DNA from 3 places in the Bacillus sp. KH172YL63 genome. Region 1 is predicted to be linked to each of the others. Evidence: riboswitches for the same ligand, from Rfam matches in the RefSeq annotation. Region 1 holds a riboswitch; each other region holds the start of a gene.
The links. A riboswitch is a leader RNA that binds a small molecule or an ion and turns the genes downstream of it on or off. The one in region 1 is predicted to bind lysine.
Positions count from the first base shown of each region.

Region 2: another riboswitch for lysine. It lies ahead of lysA (diaminopimelate decarboxylase); the one in region 1 lies ahead of KH172YL63_RS16010 (aspartate kinase).
Region 3: another riboswitch for lysine. It lies ahead of KH172YL63_RS18290 (Na+/H+ antiporter NhaC family protein); the one in region 1 lies ahead of KH172YL63_RS16010 (aspartate kinase).

Region 1 covers NZ_AP022842.1:3,121,534-3,128,934, reverse strand. Annotated here, with positions in the region: gene KH172YL63_RS16020 (hypothetical protein) at 1-1,385, shown strand, start outside; gene uvrC (excinuclease ABC subunit UvrC) at 1,382-3,160, shown strand; lysine riboswitch at 3,283-3,461, shown strand; gene KH172YL63_RS16010 (aspartate kinase) at 3,650-4,888, shown strand; gene KH172YL63_RS16005 (YslB family protein) at 5,016-5,453, opposite strand; gene KH172YL63_RS16000 (succinate dehydrogenase cytochrome b558 subunit) at 5,804-6,412, shown strand; gene sdhA (succinate dehydrogenase flavoprotein subunit) at 6,486-7,401, shown strand, end outside.
Region 2 covers NZ_AP022842.1:779,215-786,615, reverse strand. Annotated here, with positions in the region: gene KH172YL63_RS03885 (hypothetical protein) at 1-209, opposite strand, end outside; gene KH172YL63_RS03880 (ABC transporter permease subunit) at 307-1,317, opposite strand; gene KH172YL63_RS03875 (ABC transporter permease subunit) at 1,317-2,186, opposite strand; gene lysA (diaminopimelate decarboxylase) at 2,287-3,573, opposite strand; lysine riboswitch at 3,688-3,864, opposite strand; gene KH172YL63_RS03865 (2OG-Fe(II) oxygenase) at 4,302-4,949, opposite strand; gene KH172YL63_RS03860 (mannitol-1-phosphate 5-dehydrogenase) at 5,540-6,679, opposite strand; gene KH172YL63_RS03855 (BglG family transcription antiterminator) at 6,685-7,401, opposite strand, start outside.
Region 3 covers NZ_AP022842.1:3,562,314-3,569,714, reverse strand. Annotated here, with positions in the region: gene KH172YL63_RS18310 (bifunctional metallophosphatase/5'-nucleotidase) at 1-1,148, shown strand, start outside; gene KH172YL63_RS18305 (YunC family protein) at 1,205-1,507, shown strand; gene KH172YL63_RS18300 (HD-GYP domain-containing protein) at 1,830-2,942, shown strand; gene yunB (sporulation protein YunB) at 3,001-3,765, shown strand; lysine riboswitch at 3,844-4,026, shown strand; gene KH172YL63_RS18290 (Na+/H+ antiporter NhaC family protein) at 4,144-5,706, shown strand; gene KH172YL63_RS18285 (sodium-dependent transporter) at 6,410-7,401, shown strand, end outside.

The sequences.
Region 1 (7,401 bases):
TTGCAGCCACGTGGGATATGGTGGATTTCTCCCTTGGGGTGGTGCATTTTGATATGTATCAAATGCGGCCACACTTCCCCGGGTACCCTTATTTTATTCTGGGCGGGAAAGCCCTTCATCTCCTGGTGGATGATCCGGCCAAATCACTGTCCCTTTTTAATATCCTCCTGTACGGAAGCGGGATGATCCCGATGTTCCTTCTGGTGAAGCGGCTCGTTCAGCCTTCTCAATCCATCATGGCTGTGGCGATTCTTTATAGTAGCAGCTTCACGGTTTTGATGGTGAATCAACCGATGTCAGAAGGGGCTGCGATTGGGATGATGTGGTGGTACATATGGAGTTTGGTGTACGCCCACGACCGGGCACATAAAGGATTTTTGATTGTGCCGCTGTTTGTATTCAGCCTGCTCCTTGGGATCAGGCTTTCATATGTAGCGCTCGGAGTGGGAATCCTGATGGTGATGGGAATAAAGTGGAGAAGTGGAACGCTCAAAGTGAAAGAGATCCCACTCTTTCTTGTCATCGGGATTCTCTTTCAGCTCCTTTGGGTTACTGCCATCTCGATTTCAGAAGGGGGATACAGTAGCTTTCTCCGCCTGGCGTTCTCGTTTACAAACGGGCATTTCCAGGAATGGGGCGGTGCGATCGGCGCGTCGGACCTCGGACTCTTTGAGCGGGGCAGCAAACTGCTGTTTGAAAACACGATGTGGACAGGTGGCGTGGCGAGGTCCGTCCCTCTTCTCGTACTTTTGGTATCAGCTCTGCTCTTGGCGTGGAAGGCTCGTGTCAATCGTCATATGATGATCAGGCTGATACTTGTCCTTCTCGGGGGTTATCTTCTGTGGGCGCTTTTTGCCCAGAATGTGATGAAGCCCCGTCACGCACTGCCGCTCATCGGAATGGGGATATTCCTTATTACCGTGAAGGTTTACTCCGGCAGGCAATCTCCCATCCGTCTGATGATACTTTCGCTTCTATTGATGTTTCAGGTTTTTCATACAGGGAAGCTATTATATAGTCATCATTCTGATATTCCGGCTGTTTATCAGCTCGCCCATTTTCTTGAGAAGAAAGATGAGCCACTGATCGTGTATACGTGGGAAGAGTCGAGGGTGTTTGAGTATCTCTCCGTTCCTTTCCGCCACGAAAAAGTGGAAACGTATGAGGTGTTTTCAGTGGATGCAGGATATTATCCTGACCGGGATATTTATGTAACCGATAAAGTTCTTGAAGGGTTCCGTCAGCAGGGAGTACCTGTTGATTCCTTCAAGAAGATAAAACAATTTGAATCAAATGAACTCATGGATCCCGTCTATCATGAGATTACATTGTATAAATATCAAGGCAAGCTCAACACCAAAACCAGAGGGGAGGAAGACCGATGAATCAGAATATCACGAATAAATTAGCGCTGCTCCCCGATCAGCCAGGATGTTATTTAATGAAGGACAGACAGGGGACGATCATTTATGTAGGCAAGGCAAAGGTGCTGAAAAACCGGGTCCGATCATACTTCACCGGTTCACATGACGCGAAGACCCAGCGTCTCGTCGGGGAGATCGAGGACTTTGAATACATCATGACCTCATCAGACCTTGAAGCCCTCGTCCTTGAGATGAATTTGATCAAAAAATATGACCCGAAATACAACGTCATGCTGAAGGATGATAAAAGCTATCCGTTCATCAAATTGACCAATGAACGGCATCCGAGGCTCATCACCACCCGTAAAGTACAACGGGGAAAGGGGAGGTATTTCGGACCGTACCCGAACGCCGGGGCGGCGAATGAAACGAAGAAGCTGCTTGACCGGCTGTATCCTCTGCGGAAATGCACGACCCTTCCTGACAGGGCATGCCTTTACTACCATATGGGGCAATGTCTCGCCCCGTGCATCAAAGAAGTGAGCAAGGATACATACCGTGAAATGGTCGATGAGATTTCCAGGTTTCTTAATGGAGGATATAAAGACATCAAGAAACAGTTGACGGAAAAGATGAACGAGGCGGCGGAGAATCTGGAATTTGAAAGAGCAAAGGAATTCAGGGACCAGATCCTCCACATCGAAGCGACGATGGAAAAACAGAAAATGACGATGACCGATTTCACCGACCGTGATGTGTTCGGCTATTCGGTTGATAAAGGCTGGATGTGTGTGCAGGTGTTCTTCGTCCGGCAAGGGAAGCTCATAGAACGGGACGTTTCCTTGTTCCCTGTCTATGATGAACCAGAAGGTGAATTCCTGACGTTCCTAGGGCAGTTCTATTCTAAATCCAATCATTTTAAGCCGAAGGAAATATTCCTACCGGAAAGTATCGATGTGGAACTGGCGGCAAAGCTGCTGGATGTGAAAATCACACAGCCTCAACGTGGTAAGAAGAAGGAACTGGTGAAGCTTGCCGAGAAAAATGCGAGCCAGGCACTCGGTGAAAAATTTGCCCTGATCGAAAGGGATGAAGAACGGACGATCAAAGCCATTGAACGACTCGGGGAGCATATGGGGATTTATACCCCGTTCAGGATCGAAGCGTTCGATAACTCGAACATCCAGGGATCAGACCCGGTTTCGGCGATGATTGTCTTCATCGACGGCAAACCGGAGAAGAAAGAATACCGTAAGTACAAGATCAAGACCGTTACCGGTCCGGATGATTATGATTCCATGAGGGAAGTTGTCCGGAGAAGATACAGCAGAGTATTGAAAGACGGGCTGCCTTTACCCGACCTCATCATCATCGATGGAGGAAAAGGACAAATCGAAGCAGCGAGAGAAGTGCTGGAGCAGGAACTGGGACTCGATATCCCGATTGGTGGACTGGCGAAGGACGACAAGCACCAGACGTCCGAGCTGCTATACGGGAATCCCCTACAGATTGTACCGCTTGAGAAACGAAGCCAGGAATTCTATCTTCTGCAGCGGATCCAGGACGAAGTCCACCGTTTCGCCATCACCTTCCACCGTCAGCTCAGAGGGAAGAGCGCATTTCAATCTACGCTTGATGACATTGACGGGATTGGACCAAAGAGGAAAAAGCAGCTGCTGAAGCATTTTGGTTCCATGAAGAAAATGAAAGAAGCCAGTGTTGAACAATTCACCGAGATTGGGATTCCTGAAGCAGTCGCAAAGGATTTGGTGGAGAAGCTGAAGCAGAATACTTAGAAAGTAGTCTGTAATACGATTTGCAAAAACCATGATAAAAGTAGCTAATTTGAAAATGCACATTGTATCACGAAATCCCGTGTGCTATAATAAATGAAAATTTATACATTATCACTTTTTAAAGTGGTGATAGAGGTGCGAACTTCAAGAGTACAGGTGAAGAGGAGTATGAGCTCCGTTGAGATGCCTGGAAAGGGGAGAATCGCCGAAGTGGTTATAGTCTCATGCTGTTTCCGCTGGTCCTGCGTTTAAGAAATGTAGGATTGTCAAGATGATTCAATCTTGGAGAGCTATCTCACAATGCCAATGAACCTATTACGTATGTTCCGCTGTATGTTCATAAAGCAATGAGATATCATTCTCATTGCTTTTTTTATTATCAGCAATGAGGTCTGTTTCAGGCCTGTATGTGAACACATAGGATGATTGTGATTACTCTTCATCATAAAAATTGAGCCATGGATTTGCGCTCAGAAAGAGGGAGAAGTCGTGAGTATTATTGTTCAGAAATTCGGTGGGACTTCAGTCGGGTCTGTAGACAGAATTCAAAATGTTGCGTCAAGGATCGCTGAAGAAAAAGAAAGAGGGAATGATGTCGTCGTCGTGGTGTCTGCCATGGGGAAAACGACCGATACGCTTGTAGGTCTTGCAAGGGAGATTACATCACAGCCGAGCAAACGGGAGATGGATATGCTGCTCTCAACCGGAGAGCAGGTGACGATATCCCTGCTGACGATGGCCCTCATCCAGGCCGGGCATGACGCCATTTCATTTACAGGCTGGCAGGCCGGGATCGAAACCGAATCCGTACACAGCAACGCGAGGATCACAAACATCCATACTGAGAAAATCGAGGCGAACCTTCAGGAAGGAAGAGTCGTCATTGTAGCCGGATTCCAGGGCATGACTGAAGCAGGGGAAATCACCACCCTGGGCCGCGGCGGCTCGGATACGACGGCGGTTGCGATCGCAGCTGCGCTGAAAGCGGAACGCTGTGATATTTATACAGACGTGGACGGGGTGTATACGACTGATCCCCGCTTTATTGAAGGAGCAAGGAAATTACCGTCCATCTCTTATGATGAAATGCTTGAACTGGCCAATCTCGGTGCAGGCGTCCTGCATCCGAGGGCGGTGGAGTTTGCGAAAAACTATTCAATCCCGCTGGAAGTAAGATCCAGTATTGAAAGAGCAGAAGGAACGTATATTGAGGAGGAAGCAAGCATGGAACAAAACCTGATTGTAAGAGGAGTAGCATTTGAAAATGACATCACACGGGTCACGGTATTCGGACTCCAAAATGCGTTGACGGGCCTTTCTTCCGTGTTCACGACACTTGCCAAGAATCATCTGAATGTAGATATCATCATCCAGACCCAAACCGACCAGAATACAACCAACTTATCTTTCTCGATCAAAGAACAGGATCTTGAAGAAACCCTGTCTGTGCTCGAGCGCAATAAAAATGTACTGAAATTTACCCATGTTGAACATGAAAGCGGACTTGCGAAAGTATCCATCGTCGGATCCGGCATGATTTCAAACCCAGGTGTTGCAGCGGAAATGTTCGAAGTATTGGCCCAGAATGACATCACTGTCAAAATGGTCAGCACATCAGAAATCAAAGTATCAACAGTCGTGGACGGAGAATATATGCAAAAAGCAGCCCGCGTCCTGCATACGGCGTTCAACCTAGATGCCGTGAAAGTGGAGGAAGTCACGCTGTAACATAAAGGTGAAAAAGAATAAAAAAAATCCGAACGATCATTCGAAAATCTTGCTAAAGATCGAATGAGTTCGGATTCTTTTTTGAAAACATGCTGAGTCTTGCCTGGATGTAGTCACTAAAGTTGATTTATTCTATGATGTCTTTATCGTCCCATCTCACGACGATTTTCACGGAATGATTCCGCTTATGTATTTCATCGGCAGCTTCTGCCACGCATTTTCTCTGCAGTTGGATTTGTTCCGCAAGAAACCCTGTTTCCAGCTTGAAGTTGACATCTGTTTTCAGTGCCAGGCGCCGTTCGATCACCGGTCCGTTTAATTCAAAGGTCATCTCGCTTTTCTTTTGTTCCAGAAGCGTCAGATTTCCCCAGCCGGCTTCAGTGAAGAATGATGATAATTCCTCGGTTGAATGAAGGGGGAACTTCCGGGAAAGCTGTTTTCCACCCCAGTAGAGAATATCCGGCGTATGTTTGCCTAAAATATCTGGAATCAATATGTCTCGTAACATTTCATATCCGAAGATTGGAACGGACGGCTGCTGTATTTCTTCATTTTTCTGTTCCAAGTAAATCCCCTCTTTCTATAAAACTATTATATACATGAAAAGGGGAATTATCATCCCATACAATGAAAAAATGACGTTGGGATATTTTGGCGCTATAATATTATTTCTCCATTTGTTTAAATTTTCAAATATTTTAACAGGGAAAACCGCTTCTTTTTCGTTATCAATATATTAAAAATATTTTTGCGATATTGTCGAAATTATGAATACGTTTTCTTGACGCTTCCACTCCTTGGGAGTAAAATGAACATGTCACATTATTGTTACAATATAAAATATGTATCGCTGTCTAATATTGGTAGATAGAATTAGAAAGCGAATTCATATTTTATCATTAAGGGGGGTAAATCATGGCTGGAAATCGAGAATTTAATTATCGCAGGCTTCATTCATTGCTAGGTGTTATTCCAGTTGGATTATTTTTAACACAACATTTAGTCGTGAACCATTTTGCCACTGGTGGGGAAGAGTCATTTAACCAAGCGGCACACTTTATGGAAAGTCTTCCTTTCCGTTATTTCCTTGAACTCTTTATCATCTTCCTTCCATTGTATTTCCATGCGATTTACGGAATCTATATTGCATTCACTTCAAAGAATAATGCAAGCAGGTTCGGTTATTTCCGTAACTGGATGTTTTTGCTTCAACGTGTTTCCGGAGTGATCACATTCATTTTCGTAACATGGCATATCTGGGAAACAAGGGTAGCGGCAGCTTTTGGAGCTGAAGTGAACTTTCAAATGATGGAAAACATTTTATCGAATCCATTTATGTTAGGATTTTACGTGCTTGGTGTGCTTTCAACGATCTTCCACTTCGCAAACGGCTTATGGTCATTCTGCGTGAGCTGGGGACTTACGGTTACACCACGTTCTCAATTAATTGCTACATATGTTACGATCGGGATTTTTGTGGCATTATCGATTGTCGGTATGCGTGCAATCTTTGCCTTCGTATAAGAATGAATGATATGCGAGTCTGATAGATTAAATAAGTGCTCTCGAAGTATGGTAGGAAAAGGAGTGAGTCACGATGAGTAAAGGCAAAATCATCGTTGTCGGTGGCGGTTTAGCCGGCCTGATGGCCACAATTAAAGCAGCAGAAAAAGGAACGCAAGTCGATTTATTCTCACTGGTACCCGTAAAGCGTTCTCACTCTGTATGTGCACAAGGCGGTATTAACGGAGCCGTTAATACGAAGGGAGAAGGGGACTCTCCTTGGGAACATTTTGACGATACGGTTTATGGCGGGGATTTCTTAGCCAATCAACCGCCTGTCAAAGCGATGACGGAAGCGGCACCTGGGATCATCCACTTGCTTGATCGTATGGGTGTCATGTTCAACCGTACGCCGGAAGGATTGCTTGATTTCCGTCGTTTCGGTGGGACTCAGCATCACAGAACCGCATTCGCAGGTGCGACAACTGGTCAGCAGTTGTTATATGCACTGGACGAGCAGGTACGCCGCCATGAAGTGGCTGGATTAGTAAGCAAGTTCGAAGGTTGGGAATTCCTTGGGGTCGTCATTGATGACGAAGGCGTCGCACGTGGGATCGTGGCGCAAAACCTTCAAACGATGGAAATCAAATCCTTTGCAGCAGATGCAGTCATCATGGCATCAGGCGGGCCGGGGATCATCTTCGGTAAGTCTACAAACTCTGTCATCAATACAGGTTCAGCTGCATCGATCGTGTATCAGCAGGGTGCTTACTATGCAAATGGTGAGTTCATCCAGATCCATCCGACTGCGATTCCCGGGGACGATAAGCTCCGCCTCATGAGTGAATCTGCCCGTGGTGAAGGTGGACGAGTCTGGACGTATAAAGACGGTAAGCCTTGGTACTTCCTTGAAGAGAAGTATCCTGCATACGGAAACCTTGTACCACGTGATATCGCCACCCGTGAAATCTTTGACGTGTGCGTGAATCAAAAGCTTGGTATTAATGGAG
Region 2 (7,401 bases), 1.9 Mb from region 1:
AACAGATACGTATTGACATAATATAAGGCGTCTCCCACATACCAGACTTGCACCCCATCCAACGCTGCGAACAATAGGAATGTCACCGCCAAATACAAAAAGATGTAGCTGACCTTTCCTTTTACTCCTGTCCCCGCTTCCTTCCGTATACATGCACCGATTCTTATCGGAAGGAAGAAGAATTCGTTTAACATCTGATTTCCAATCACAGTTTTCCTCCCATCACTTTGATTGCTCCCCATACACTGTAACACGAAATAAAAAGAAGCCCCGAATCAAACGGGGGCACTGCTGCACAAACCAATCCTATTTACGCACCATTTCAAACAGCTCTTTGTCTTCATATAGACTCTCTTCAAGATCCACTCTGTAAGGTGCCTCCTTTTCCAAATCCGTGAGCACCCTCGTTGCCCCGATCAGCATCAGCTTGGCTGAAATGATTGTCATCGTAAAGAACATGACAGGAATGAACGAAATCCACGGGAAGGTCGTCCACAGAAATTCCCACCAGCCTCCAAGGAGACCTGACCATTCATTCGAAAGGGAAACAAACACCCGATTATTAAACACATCCGTCTCAAGGGAAGAGCCCCCGATATAAATATTCAGCACCCCCAGATGGGCAATCAGCAGCATCACAATCATGAATTCACGGATACAGACAAGGAGAATCTGCGGCACAATGAACGGGCGGATATGATTCCATATAAAATGACGCTTCGTCGCACCGAGGACTTTGGCGGTGTCGATAAATTCATGCTTCATAATCTTGTAGTACTCATGAGAGAATAATAGCGTCAGGGACGGAATCGAAATCAATACGAGAATGATGACATAGAACAATAGTTTATCGGAGAAAACATAGTGATAACTGTCCGGATTCATCAATGGTCCCTCAAGCATCATCCAATTCAGCAGCAAGAACGCCAGGAGGGTAGGCGGAAAATAATTCGTCGCATCCACAATATGATCAATGATGCGTTTAAACGGCTTCATATAAAAATGAAGGATCAGTCCCATCGCCACAGACGGCACCACTCTGAAAAAAGTAATGATCAATCCCGCCCCGATCGTATATTTCGCGCCGACGAGGATGACGAGGAGAACATTCCGATCGAAATTGTCGGTCCCGAGCGGCGGAAACTGAAGCGGGGAATATGGCCCCCTGAACAACTTCCCCTCTTCATCCTTCATCATCTCGATTTCCGGTACCACATCGCCCCATCCCGCATAATAAATGATACTTCCGGCAAACATGCCAAACAGAAACATAAAACCGATGACGAAAGCAGGATTCTTCAGTAATTTTTTCACCATCAGATCATCACCTTCTGTCCTGTTTTGCGGTGAATGAAGCCCCTGATCACAAGTAGCAATAAAAATACCGGCACATAAAACATGATTAGGCTGAAAGCCACCACATCCATCTCAGTGAATGACAAGATGAAGTGGGTGATTCCGTATATGTTGAATAGCCGCTCAAAAACAATGAGGGTCGATAAAATGAACAGGATGATCGCTTTCGCATGATTCAACAGGCTGAACGAGATATTCCGCAGCACGTGGATAAAGAAAATCGAGTGCTTTGATATCCCCCTGCTTTTGATCAGCTCCACATAGGTTTTACTGTATTCATCGTTCACCAGTAAAGAAACGATCCGAAACAGCATGATCGAAGGCAATATGGAAAGGGTCAGAATCGGGACAAGATACACCTTTTCCTGTGCCCCAATGATCGGGAACAGCAGAACGCCTGTTTTTTTCATCGTAAAAATCACAATGTATTGAATGACAATCAAAATAAAAATATCAGGTGTGGACTCAAGTAACGAAGTGCTCTTGATGATGCGACTAGACCAGCGATTGGGTAAGAGATGCGTGAGGTAAGCAAGGAGGATGCCCAATGAAATGGAAAGAAGAAATGCCGACAGAAAAATCGACACAGAATAAAAATACGGCTCCCAGAAGGCAGGAAACATCGGGTATGAGTTGTTGTGGGAATTCGTGATGGTCATCTGATCCACATGAAGCAGGGAAGCTGCCACTTCTCCGATATTGTTTATGTACTGTACCAGGCTCAGGTCGATCCCTTCTGTAAAAAGACCGATGCACCCTGTAATCAGGATGATTCCGAACACAACCAACGCAAACTTCATCAGCATGGATCCTATCATTTTCAGAAACATACATTTCCCCCAATAGATGTGTTATTTCTTTAACATTACCATAAAATACCTGTTTCCAACTATAAAAAAATGGAACCCAAATGGATTCCATTTTCGTCGCTTATCTGTCTTTTCTTACAAGATCACTGTAAGTTTCACGCTCAATCACTACCCGGGCTTCCCCGTCTTTCACAAACACCACTTCCGGTCTCGGAATCCGGTTATAGTTGCTTGCCATCGAATAGCCGTAGGCACCTGTGCTGAATACGGCCAAAATATCACCGTAATTCGTCGGAGGCAGCATCAGATCCCAGATCAGCATATCTCCAGATTCGCAGCACTTGCCGGCAATGCTCACAAGCTCCGTACATTCCTCATTCGGACGGTTCGCCAGCACTGCGTGGTATTTGGCCTGATACAGGGCCGGGCGGATATTGTCCGTCATCCCGCCATCAATCGCCACATACGTACGCACGTCCGGGATAATTTTCTTCGATCCGACTTTATAAAGTGTCGTCCCCGCTTCTGCCACCATGCTCCGGCCAGGCTCCACCCAGACTTCCGGCAGCGGATATTCATTCTTCGCAAAATAATTCTTCACACTGTCGGTGATTCCTTTCACATATACAGGAATCGGCAGCGGACTGTCCTCTTCCGTATAGCGGACACCAAAGCCTCCACCGATATTCAGCACCGGCATCGTTACATCAAGCTCGACCCGGATGCGCTGCATGAAATCTGCCAGCACCCCGATTGCCTGATCGAATCCTTCCTGTTCAAAAATCTGCGACCCGATATGTGAATGAAGACCGAGCAAAGTGAAATATGGCTTTCTGACCGCAAGCTGAATCGCCGTCCCCGCCTGACCATTCGAAATGCTGAATCCGAACTTCGAGTCCTCTTGCCCCGTCGTAATGTATTCATGGGTATGTGCTTCCACTCCCGGCGTGACTCTCAGCAGGATCTTCACCTGCTGCTCACGTTCCTTCGCAAGATCATGAAGCAGTTCAAGCTCAAGGAAACTGTCAACCACAAAGCAGCCGATGCCCGCTTCAAGGGCCATCAGAAGCTCCTCTTCAGATTTGTTATTCCCGTGGAAGTGAATCCGCTCTGCAGGGAACCCTGCTTCAAGAGCCGTAAACAACTCCCCGCCAGACACAACATCAAGGGACAGATTCTCCTGATCAGCCAAACGGACCATCTCTTTACAAAGAAAAGCCTTACTCGCATACGCCACCTGATAGTTCAGGCCACTTTCTTCGAACGCCTCCCGGAACAACCTCGCATTCCGACGGATCATCCCTTCATCATATACCATCAAAGGCGTGCCGTACGTTTCGACCAACTCACCTGTACTCATCCCACCGATTGTTAAATCCCCTTGAACATTCACATCAACTGTACTCATTTCCTAAACTCCTTTAGACTCTCTAAAAAAACACAAAAAAACCGTATGAAGCAGATGCTCATACGGTTATTCATCAAAGTTTACGGAAACATGATGAAGACTATGTATTAACATCTCTTCAATAGTGCTCCACAACTTGTGCATTGTGACAGTCCAACATTTCTTCAATGCTGGCCCAACAAAAAATAGAATTGGCTATTTTCTGCTTCGGCGATCTGCCTTTCCCAACTTATCCCGGAATCCAATATTCTCAAAGAAGGTACTCTTCATACTCGCGCCTCTATTATCAGAGAGTGACTGATTATTTTATTGGCATAACTATACCATTCTGGTGAAAGAATTGTCAAATGCTTTTCGGATCAGTTTGAAATTTGAAATGTTATGTAGAAAATGAATAGAATGCTATTAAGAATTTACGAGGAAGTGTAAAGATATAAATCAATGTAATTATTAAGACTGGGAGCTTCATTGTGGTCGAACGCGTAGTTTCCATTTTATTCAAAAAGACGCAATAAAGGGCGGGATGGACGCAATTAGCGCTATTTAAGACGCAATTACAGAAAAAATGACGCAATCAGAGATGAAAATGACGCAATCCCAACTCAAATTGGCGGCAGCTGTCGATGGGAACAGCACATTCCCAGCCTGATAGAGCGCATCTCCTCATTTCTCTGCACCTTTCTATAAAAAAGAGGCGCATCCCCGATCGATGCCCCTCTTTCATTCTATTATTTAAAGACTCTTCTTCTCATCCACTGTGTGGCTGCCCATTTGTCGCCGATGACGACCGGTGCCCCGCCATGCAGCGTCAGGTCATTCAATTCTTGGTTGTCATAAAAATATTCAAAGTACACGGCCATTCCTTTTTGGGGAGAAATGGACAGATTCAATTTCGGGAAATAGGTTTCCCCGCCTTCTTCCACATCGTTCAAGTACATGACGAGCGTGCTGATCCTCGGGTTCTTTACCGGTCTTGCCGATGCAGAGAAGAAATCGAAGTGCGCCTTGTATTCCTGACCCGGTTTATAGTTCAGGATCTGCAGGCCCTCCCCGTGCTCGACCGGTATATTCATAATTTGCGAGATCCGTTTCTCGACACGTGTCACCACATCATGGGACTCTTCCAAAAATACCGAACTGCTCGTTCTCAATTCATCCACTGTGCGGGTATTCCCGATTTTCGAGCGTTCCACCCGGTCTTTGGACAGCTGGACAAGTTCGTCACACTCTTCATGGCTCAACACATTGCCTAGCACCACAATAAGCGGCTCTTCCACTTTCGCGATAATCTGTATCTCCCTGTCATCCGTCTTGATTCTATTCCCCGTATGGTGAAAAATCGTTTGTTCCTTTACAGCTATTTCAGTAGTATCCATTGCCAACTTTCATCAACCTCTTATCGTATTTTTAACATTCTGAATTTTTATAGTGGTGGAAGCATCCTTGTATTCTCCCAACCTGAAAAACGATAGCAACAATAGGCATATAACTGTATTCTATTTTTTGGCCGTGTCCTCCTGCGTGAACGTATTTTCATATATTTTACACCTGGGATGACGGGAATTCTATCTTTTTTTTCATGAAAAATAAGGGATTTGTTCAGATAGTATAGGAATGCAGGAATAGCGTGGCTACGGGGGTTCACAGAATGGACATGGGTTGGCGTTGTGGAGTATTTTTGGTGATGAGGGGTGGTGCTCGATTCGGATTTTTGCGTGGGATCCCGAGGTTATGCGTCACTTTCCTGATTTATGCGTCAGATCCCAAACTTATGCGTCACTTTCCTGATTTATGCGTCAGATCCCAAGCTTATGCGTCACTTTCCTGATTTATGCGTCAGACCCCAAGCTTATGCGTCACTTCCTGGTTTATGCGTCAGACCCTAAGCGATTATACCTCATCCCACAACCCACACCCTCCCAAAAAAACAAGCTGCCGAATCCCTCCGGCAGCTCATCAATCACTTTTATTTCTTTAACGCTTCATATTGTACAAGTACTTCTTTCACGATGTCGCTTTCTGCATCCAGTCCGCTCACTTCTTTTAACACATGTGCTGGACCGTGTTCTTTGATCATGCTTTGGATGTCCATTGCTTGCTCATCCTCGGCGTTATCAAACAGCAGCGCCGCGGCGATGGCTTTGGCGAGGTATGAGTAGGACAGGCCTGCTTTTTGGGCTTCTGTTGTCGGACGGATCAGGCGGTCGTCTGGACCGAGCTTACGGATCGGCGCGCGGCCGACGCGTGTGACGTCGTCGTTCAGGTAGGCGTTTTTGAAACGCTCGATGTTTTTGTCGATGTAGGCAAGATGTTCTTTATCATCAAGGCCGTATTGTTTCACCAGGTATGCGCCTGTTTCTTTCAATGTTTCTTTTACCTGAGAAGCGATCGCGTCATCTGCGAGCGTCTGGTCGATCGTTGATTTACCTTGCAGGTAGCCAAGATATGCGATGACTGCGTGTCCTGTGTTGACGGTGAACAACTTACGCTCGATGAATGGCGCAAGGTCTTCGACGATGGTCATTCCTTCCACATGAGGGATCTCTTCTGTCGTTTCGACGACCCATTCGAAGTAAGGTTCAACGAGTACATCCAGTGAGCTTTGATCCTGCATCGGCACGATGCGGTCAACGGCAGAATTGAAGAAGTATACTTTTCCATCAAGTTTCCCGATCGTTTCCTCATCAAGGTTCTCAAGGATATGCTTCTTTAAAATGTCGGTTGCGCCGATTTGGTTTTCACATGCAATCACATAAAGTGGCGCATCGGAAGTGGCTGCATGCTTTTCGATCCCTTTTGCAATCAGTGGCGCGATCCTTGGAAGGATATTCGGTCCGATGGCAGTCGTCAAATACGTTGACGCTGCAATCGTATCGATGACTTCCCCTTCCTGATGAAGGTTGTTCAGTCCTGAAACGTTCTCGATTGTTTCGGTTTCCATCGTTTCAGTCGCCAGTTTCACCTGGTAGCGTCCTTCTTCATTGAGCTTATTGATTACCTGTTCGGCGATGTCTACGAATGTTACATGATAGCCTGATTTGGCAAACAAAGCTCCGATAAATCCTCTTCCAATATTACCTGCTCCAAAATGTACGGTTTGTTTCATCATCATCATTCCTTTATCAAGTTAGTTTGTAAGTAGTCCATGAATAGCTCTTCCAGTTTCTTCACGATGATGGCTTCGTTCGTGGATGAATAAATCATCATGGATATTTGATCTTCGATTAAACTTGTAGAGATCAAGCTGAGGATTTCCTGCTCCCGCCTGCTCAGTTCTTCAGGGGCAAGCATGAGGAGAAGGCTTTTCATTTCCATCTCCCCGCCGTCCATCCCCTTGATCCGGCAAGGTTCATCGAGATGGGCAACCTGAAAGATCAGCTTCTTCACATTCACGTCCCGGCAGTGGAAAAGCCCCATAGGGGTGTTCGGAATGCCGAGTCCGCCCTTTTTCTCCCGTTCAAGGAGATGCTTGACGACGCCTTCCGGATGCTCAAGGAGACCGTCTTTCTCTGCCTGTTCCACCATTTCTCCCAGGATGGAGACGTGTCCGTCACCGCATCCTTTCCTGTACACCCGGAAATTTGAGAGGATGGCTTCCATACTTGAATGGACGTCTTTGATTTCCTGCAAGAGCGTCCTGACTCCGGTTCCCGTGCTCCCGTTCGATCGCTGGGCCGGCCGTAAATACTTTTTCCTCGTCAGCTTCTCTACGTTATTCTGTAGATAGCTTTGGATGAAGCCGATGTCCTTTTCGCTCAGCAGCGGACTGACCAGAATATACTCCACTTCCGTGAAAGGGAGCCTGACCGTGGAAATCACGATGTCATA
Region 3 (7,401 bases), 440 kb from region 1:
TGAATGAGGTGGGATTCGATGCTGTCACAATCGGAAACAACGAAGGAATCACACTTGATTATCACGAGTTGGACCATCTGTATGACGATGCAGCATTTCCAGTCATCGTCGGGAATCTGTTGGACCGTTCGTCGCAGCTTCCCCAATGGGTGAAAAAGCATCATACGTTCCAGACTCAAAGCGGTATGAGAATAGGGGTACTGGGGTTGACCGCCTTTTTTAAACCCTTTTATGAAGCCCTTGGCTGGCATATCACCTCTCCGATGGAAGAACTGGGGGGATTGATTGAAGAGATTGCCTCAGATGTGGATATGATCGTCCTTCTCTCTCATTTAGGGATACGGGATGACGAGCTGATTGCCGAGCGCTGGCCGGAGATAGACGTCATTCTTGGTGCACACACACATCATGTGCTTCATCAAGGGAAAGAAATCCAGGGGACGATGCTTGGTGCTGCAGGGAAATACGGGCACTATGTCGGTCATATGATGATCGAGATTGATGGTGAGAGGAAACAGATCACGTCTAAGAAAGCACAGCTCTATGGCCATCAAGAACTTCCTTGTGTTGAAGAAGAGAAAGGGGAAGCGTGCAGTTGGGTGAAAGAAGGAGAAGGGTTACTGAATGAGGAAGTGGCCAAGCTTACGGCCCCGGTCTCTACAGACTGGTTTCAGCCTTCTTCCCTCCCACAGCTGTTGAGCGATGCCCTTCAGGAATGGTGTGAAGCCGATTGTGCTTTTCTAAATTCCGGTCTCCTGTTGGAAGGGCTGAAAGAAGGAAGCGTCACGAAGCAGGATCTGCATCGCATCCTTCCCCATCCAATCAACCCTTGTGTCATTCACATCAAAGGATCGGAGCTGAAGGAAATCATCAGGCAGACGTGGAATGAAGACTGGCCGCACCTGCAAGTGAAAGGCCTTGGCTTCAGGGGAACAGTGATGGGGAGCTTTGTATACAGCAAGATCTCCTGGGAGGGACATGATTTCCTGATTGACAGCAAACCGCTTAAACAAGAGAAGGTGTACAAGCTTGCATTGCCGGATATGTTCACATTCGGTCATTTCTTTCCGGATATCAAGAGACTGGAAAAGAAGTACTTCATGCCGGAATTTCTGCGGGATGTCCTCCAGTGGAAATTAAAGCAGTAAAGGAATCACCGTTTCATCTTTCACGTCATACATATGAGTGAAAGGAGCGATGTGACATGATGAATGTATCTCCCATTACAATAGAGGGACATACCTTTACTGCAATTTCAGTAGAACTGCCGAAAACCAATCTCCTCGTCGTGACGAGTGAAAAAGGATATATTATGTGTGGCGCACTGGATGTAGCGCTGCTTAATGAAAAGCTCAAGGACAGGGGAATCATAGCAGGCAGGGCGGTCGGTGTAAAAAGCATCGATCAGCTTCTCGACGCCCCCCTCGAATCGATTACCCATGAAGCGGCCAACCGGGGCATCCACCCTGGCATGATCGGTCGGGATGCCCTGCTGAAAATGATATAATGCGACATTGAACCAGCTGAGTAATGGACAGCTGGTTTTATTATGAAATCAAACTGTACCAGGCGGTGGAGTGAAACCCTTTTTCGGTAAAAGATTTATACGTTGCCAACTAGTAAATATGCAAAGGGATGTTGAAAAGGTGTTGGAATTCCTGAATCAAATGAAGGGAAACACCTGGAGAACTGCAGGGTTTTTACCTGTTTGTACAATATTCTTTCATGAATAAAAAACGAAAATCATCTTGCAAGCTTACTTGAATCATTTATAATGGAGATACTAGGAATATTTGTCGAAATATGAAAGAAAAGCATGGGAGAAATCAATGAGGCTAATATCTACGAGGGCTCTTAAGCCCGGCATGGTTCTGGCTACAACGGTATATAATGTAAAGGGACAGGCATTGTTGCATGATAATGTTCCGATCACTGAACGCATGATTTATAGATTGCAGGAGATCGGCATTCAGTATGTCTATATTGAAGACTACCTTTCCAGCGGGATCCATGTAAAAGGGACCGTTTCAGGCAAGGTCAGGCAGGTCGCTGTTCAACATATCGAGAAAGCCTTTAACCAATTGAGCTCATCGAAACAACAGCCCAATCTGCTTGTCATCGAGGATAGCGCAAGACAGCTGAAGCAAGTAATCGATGTAGTTCTATCCGAAGTAAAAGCAAACAATGATCTCCTTACGATTTTGACAGATGTCTTTGAATATGATTCTTATATTTTCCATCATTCATTTAATGTAACACTCTATACACTTTCAATCGGACTTGAATTGAAACTGCCTCCCAAGCAGCTGGAGCAGCTGGGGGTGGGGGCAATTCTTCATGATATCGGGAAGATGCTTGTACCGGAAGAGATCCTTCTAAAGCCGGGCAGGCTTTCAGAGGCGGAATTCAATGAGATCAAAAAGCATGCTGAGCACGGCTTTGAAATCCTGCGGAAACTTTATTCGGTGCCTTTGATCATCGCCCACTGTGCCTATCAGCATCATGAAAGGCTCGACGGCACCGGGTACCCGCGGGGGATCAAAGGGGAAGAAATCCATCCCTTTGCAAAGATCATCGCCGTCGCTGATGTGTTCGACGCCATGACGTCTAACCGCATATACAAAAAAGCCATGCTTCCCCATGAAGCCCTGGAGATATTGTATGCAGGATCCGGAACCCTGTTTGATGCAAACGTGATCGAAGCGTTCAGGTCTTCGGTTGCAATCTATCCAACCGGGATGATCGTAGAATTGAGTGACGGCCGCAAGGGAATCGTAACCGATCAGAACAAAGGGGTCACAGACCGTCCGGTGGTCCGCATCATCGAAGAAAATGGGGAAGAGCTGCAAACTCCGTACCCGATGGACTTAAGTGCCGAATTAGACAAGGTGATCACAGGTTTTGATCCGGAGTATGAACCCCAATCGCTTAAAATTAAATAAATATTTGCGTTAAACCCCTCTTACAGTGCATACAAATAGCTTGTAAGGGGGGATTTTTTTGTCAAAGTTCAAAACGTACAAACCCCGAAGAGGAGGTCCGCTGCCTTTTCGATATGTCATGATCATAACCTTTCTGTTCTTCATGATTTCGACCGGATTTGGATTGTGGATCATTAATAAAGGGTTGAAGCCGACGCTTCTTGCATATGCCGAAACACAAACGAGCAGGATCGGGACACTTGTGATCAATAAAGCGATCAATAAGAAGATTGCCGATGTCCTCGATATTGCAGATATAACGGAAGAAGTAAAAAACTCGGAAGGTGATATCGTTTCGTTTAAATATAATACCCAGACCATTAACCGTGTGCAGGCGGAGATTACAAATCTGGTACAGCAAAACCTTCAGGAAGCAGAAGAAGGCAATATTGAGAACCTCGAATTCATCACCGAGGTTGAAATCGATAAAGAAAAGTCAGAAGCATCGAAGGGCATCACCTATTCGGTCCCCCTAGGGCAGGCGACGAATAACGTCCTTCTCGGGAATCTTGGTCCGAAGATACCGATCCAGTTCCATTCCATCGGTGACGTCCGTTCCGATGTGAAAACGACCGTGGAGCAGTTTGGGATCAACAATGCCGTCGTAAAGGTGTTTGTGGAGCTTGAAGTGAATGTGCAGATCATCATTCCTTTTGCGACGAAAACGGAAACGATCAAGCAGGATATCCTTGTTGCGATGGGGACAGTCCATCTGGATGTGCCGCAATTTTATAATAACGGAGGCGGGGATGCAGGACCTTCAATAGAAATACCTACAAATTAGTTTGAAAAAATAAGTTGTCAAAAGAAAGAGAGTTTGTTATATTAATAAAGAAAATTTTATAACACCACATCATCAGTCCGATGGGGTAGAGGCGCAGGGTTCAAGAGTAATCTGTTTGAGGATGACAACGTTGAGAACAGACAAAAGGGAACTTATGCCGAAGTAAATAGACTTGTCGCAAGTATATTTGCTGGGGTTATCTTGAAGAAGGATAACACTGTCATTATAGGGTAATCTCTATAATGGGGAGCTACAGATCGTGATGGAGCACATACATTACTAACAAAGGTAATGATAGTTACTCTATCGTTGCCTTTTTTTATTATCCTCTGTCATGCTACGCTGGTTCCCCCCTATCAACTTTAGGAGGAGGACACAATGGAAAACACGATTTACTCACTTTTACCACCCCTTTTAGCCATTCTTATGGTTATTCTCACAAGACGGGTACTACTCTCACTGGGAGTTGGCATCGTCGCTTCTGCTTTCTTATTGGCAGATTTCTCACTTACCAAAACATTCAGCTTTATGTGGGACGCCTTTAAAGGCATCTTTGTCTCAGATGGGGAATTGAACACCTGGAATGTATATATTATTTTCTTCTTGCTTATCCTTGGTGTGATCACTGCATTTGTGAACATTTCCGGAGGCAGCCGCGCATTTGGTGAATGGGCGATGAAACGGGTCAAGACAAGAAAGGGCGCACAGCTTTTGGCTGCGGTTTTAGGTATCATAATTTTCATCGATGACTATTTTAATGCCCTTGCAGTCGGACAGGTTTCAAGACCGATTACGGACCGCCACAAAATTTCACGTGCAAAGCTTGCTTATATCATTGACTCGACATCTGCACCGATCTGTGTCGTATCACCGATTTCAAGTTGGGGAGCGTACATCATCGGAATCATCGGTTCGATCCTTGCAGCACACAGCATTACCGAGTACACGGCATTCTCGGCGTTCATCCAGATGATCCCGATGAACCTGTATGTCTGGGCCGCTATCCTGCTCGTCGTGATGGTTGCCTATAAAGGCCTGGACTTTGGGAAAATGAAAGAACACGAAGTGAGGGCACTTGAAACGGGCGCTCTTTATGATCCTGAAAAAGAAATTCCGGGAGAATTGAAAAACGATCTTCCTGTCAGTACAAAAGGAACGGTCGGCGATCTTGTCTGGCCTATCGTAGCGCTTGTGGTCGGGACAGTATCCATGATGCTGTGGACTGGTTATGAAGCGGTCGGAGCCTTTGATTTACTGCCGATTTTTGAAAATACAGATGTAACGAAATCATTATTGTACGGTGGATTATTCGGCATGTTTGTTGCCCTGGTATTCTTCCTCCGTCAAGTGATGATGAAGGGAATCGAGACACGTGCCGTTGGTACAGCTGTCGTTGAAGGCATCAAGTCGATGCTGCCAGCCGTGTACATCCTGATCTTCGCCTGGACGATTGTCACACTGATCGATCAGCTGCAGACAGGTACGTATCTTGCCGGACTCGTTGAAACATCCAACCTGCCGATGCAGGCACTGCCTGTCATCTTATTCCTTGTAGCAGGCATCATGGCATTCTCCACCGGTACATCTTGGGGATCATTCGGGATCCTGCTTCCGATTGCCGGAGAAATCGCTGCTGCAACAGACGTCAGCATTTTACTGCCTGCAATGGCTGCTGTCCTTGCGGGATCTGTACTTGGTGACCACTGCTCACCGATTTCTGATACAACAATCCTCTCTTCTACAGGAGCGGGGAGCAATCACATCGATCACGTGATCACTCAGCTGCCATATGCCATCATCGGCGCTGTAGTCGCTTCAATCGGATACCTCGTATTAGGATTCACGGGAAGCACCCTGCTAGGACTCGCCGTGGTGATCATCCTGATCGTCGCATTCGCCTTGCTGTTTGGAGAAAAAGCCAAACCGGCACCAGCTGAATAAACTGACTTGAAAACCGGGAGCATTATGCTCCTGGTTTTTTTATTGCCTCTATTCGCAAAGTTGTTGTAATTTTAATACAACAATGATAATGAAAATATCCTTTTTATTTGACTCTTTTTGCATTGTTTATCGTTATTAATAGAGGTTAATGCGAGCCTACGGTAATTTGCGACTGCGGAATAAAAAATTGTCATAGCTATGAATCAAGGGTAATGTACTTGAATTGCGTTGATCACTACTATTCAGAAGATAAATAAGCAGTAAATCCAGTGAATTTATGGTTTTTATCTTCGATGGTTGATAGGAGCGGAAGATGCTCGACTCCTGCGGGAACTGATGGACAGGTGAGACCCCGCAGGACGAAGTCCGAGGAGGCTCACCGCCATCCCCGCGGAAAGCGAGCATCTGGAGCGGAAATCAACCGCATCTCGCTTGTCAAAAAGCCACAATGTTTACGAAAACAGCCTTTAATTTTCATCCCCACCTGAATCTTTATACCCTCGTAATATCCAATATTCGACAAAAACCTTATAGTGAAATAGTACCGGCGCACTTCCTTAAAAATTCTACCGGTAAGGTTAAAAGAAAGCTTTGACAATTGACGTGGAACTAGCTATACTGACTTTAGATTATAAATAATCTGAAAATATAAAAATTTCAAATACCTATATTAGGTAGTTGGAAAGAACTAGGGGGGAACAAAATGGAGAATCGTGCACAGTTTGGTACACGAGCAGGATTTATTCTTGCTGCTGTAGGTTCGGCAATCGGGCTTGGAAACATCTGGCGTTTTCCGGCAGTGGCGTATGAAAATGGTGGGGGAGCATTCTTTATTCCTTATTTATTTGCTCTTCTTACAGCAGGTATTCCTTTATTAGTACTTGAATTCACGATTGGTCATAAGTACCGTGGATCAGCACCGCTATCTTATTTCCGTCTTAATAAGAAAACCGAATGGCTAGGCTGGTGGCAAGTATTGATTGCCTTTGTCATTTCCACCTATTATGCCGTCATCATTGCATGGGCGATGTCATACAGCGTATTCTCTTTCAATCTCGGCTGGGGAACGGAAACAGAATCCTTCCTGTTCAGCGATTATTTGAAACTTTCCGTTGATCCGGGTCAAACAGGAAGCGTCGTACCAGGCGTATTCATCCCGCTTGTCATAGTATGGGCGGTTACACTGGGCATCCTTTTCAAAGGTGTAAAGAAAGGGATCGAAGTAGCGAATAAAATCTTTATTCCGGCACTTGTTATCTTATTCTTAATCATTGTTGTTCGCGCTTTAACTTTACCAGGTGCGCTTGACGGGCTTGATGCCTTCTTCAAACCGGATTTCAGCAAGATCGCAGATCCCGGGGTATGGGTGGCTGCATATGGACAGATTTTCTTCAGTTTATCCATTGCCTTTGCCATCATGATTACGTACTCAAGTTATCTGCCGAAGAAATCTGATATCACAAACAATGCTTTCATCACAGGTTTCAGTAATTCAGGCTTTGAATTATTGGCCGGTATCGGGGTATTTGCCGCATTAGGATTCATGGCGCAGTCCCAGGGTGTTTCTGTGCAGGAAGTCGTAAGCGGTGGCGTTGGGCTTGCATTTGTTGTCTTCCCGCAAATCATCAACGAATTCCCGGCATTCAATGAAGTATTTGGATTCCTATTCTTTGCTTCCCTGGTCCTTGCCGGTTT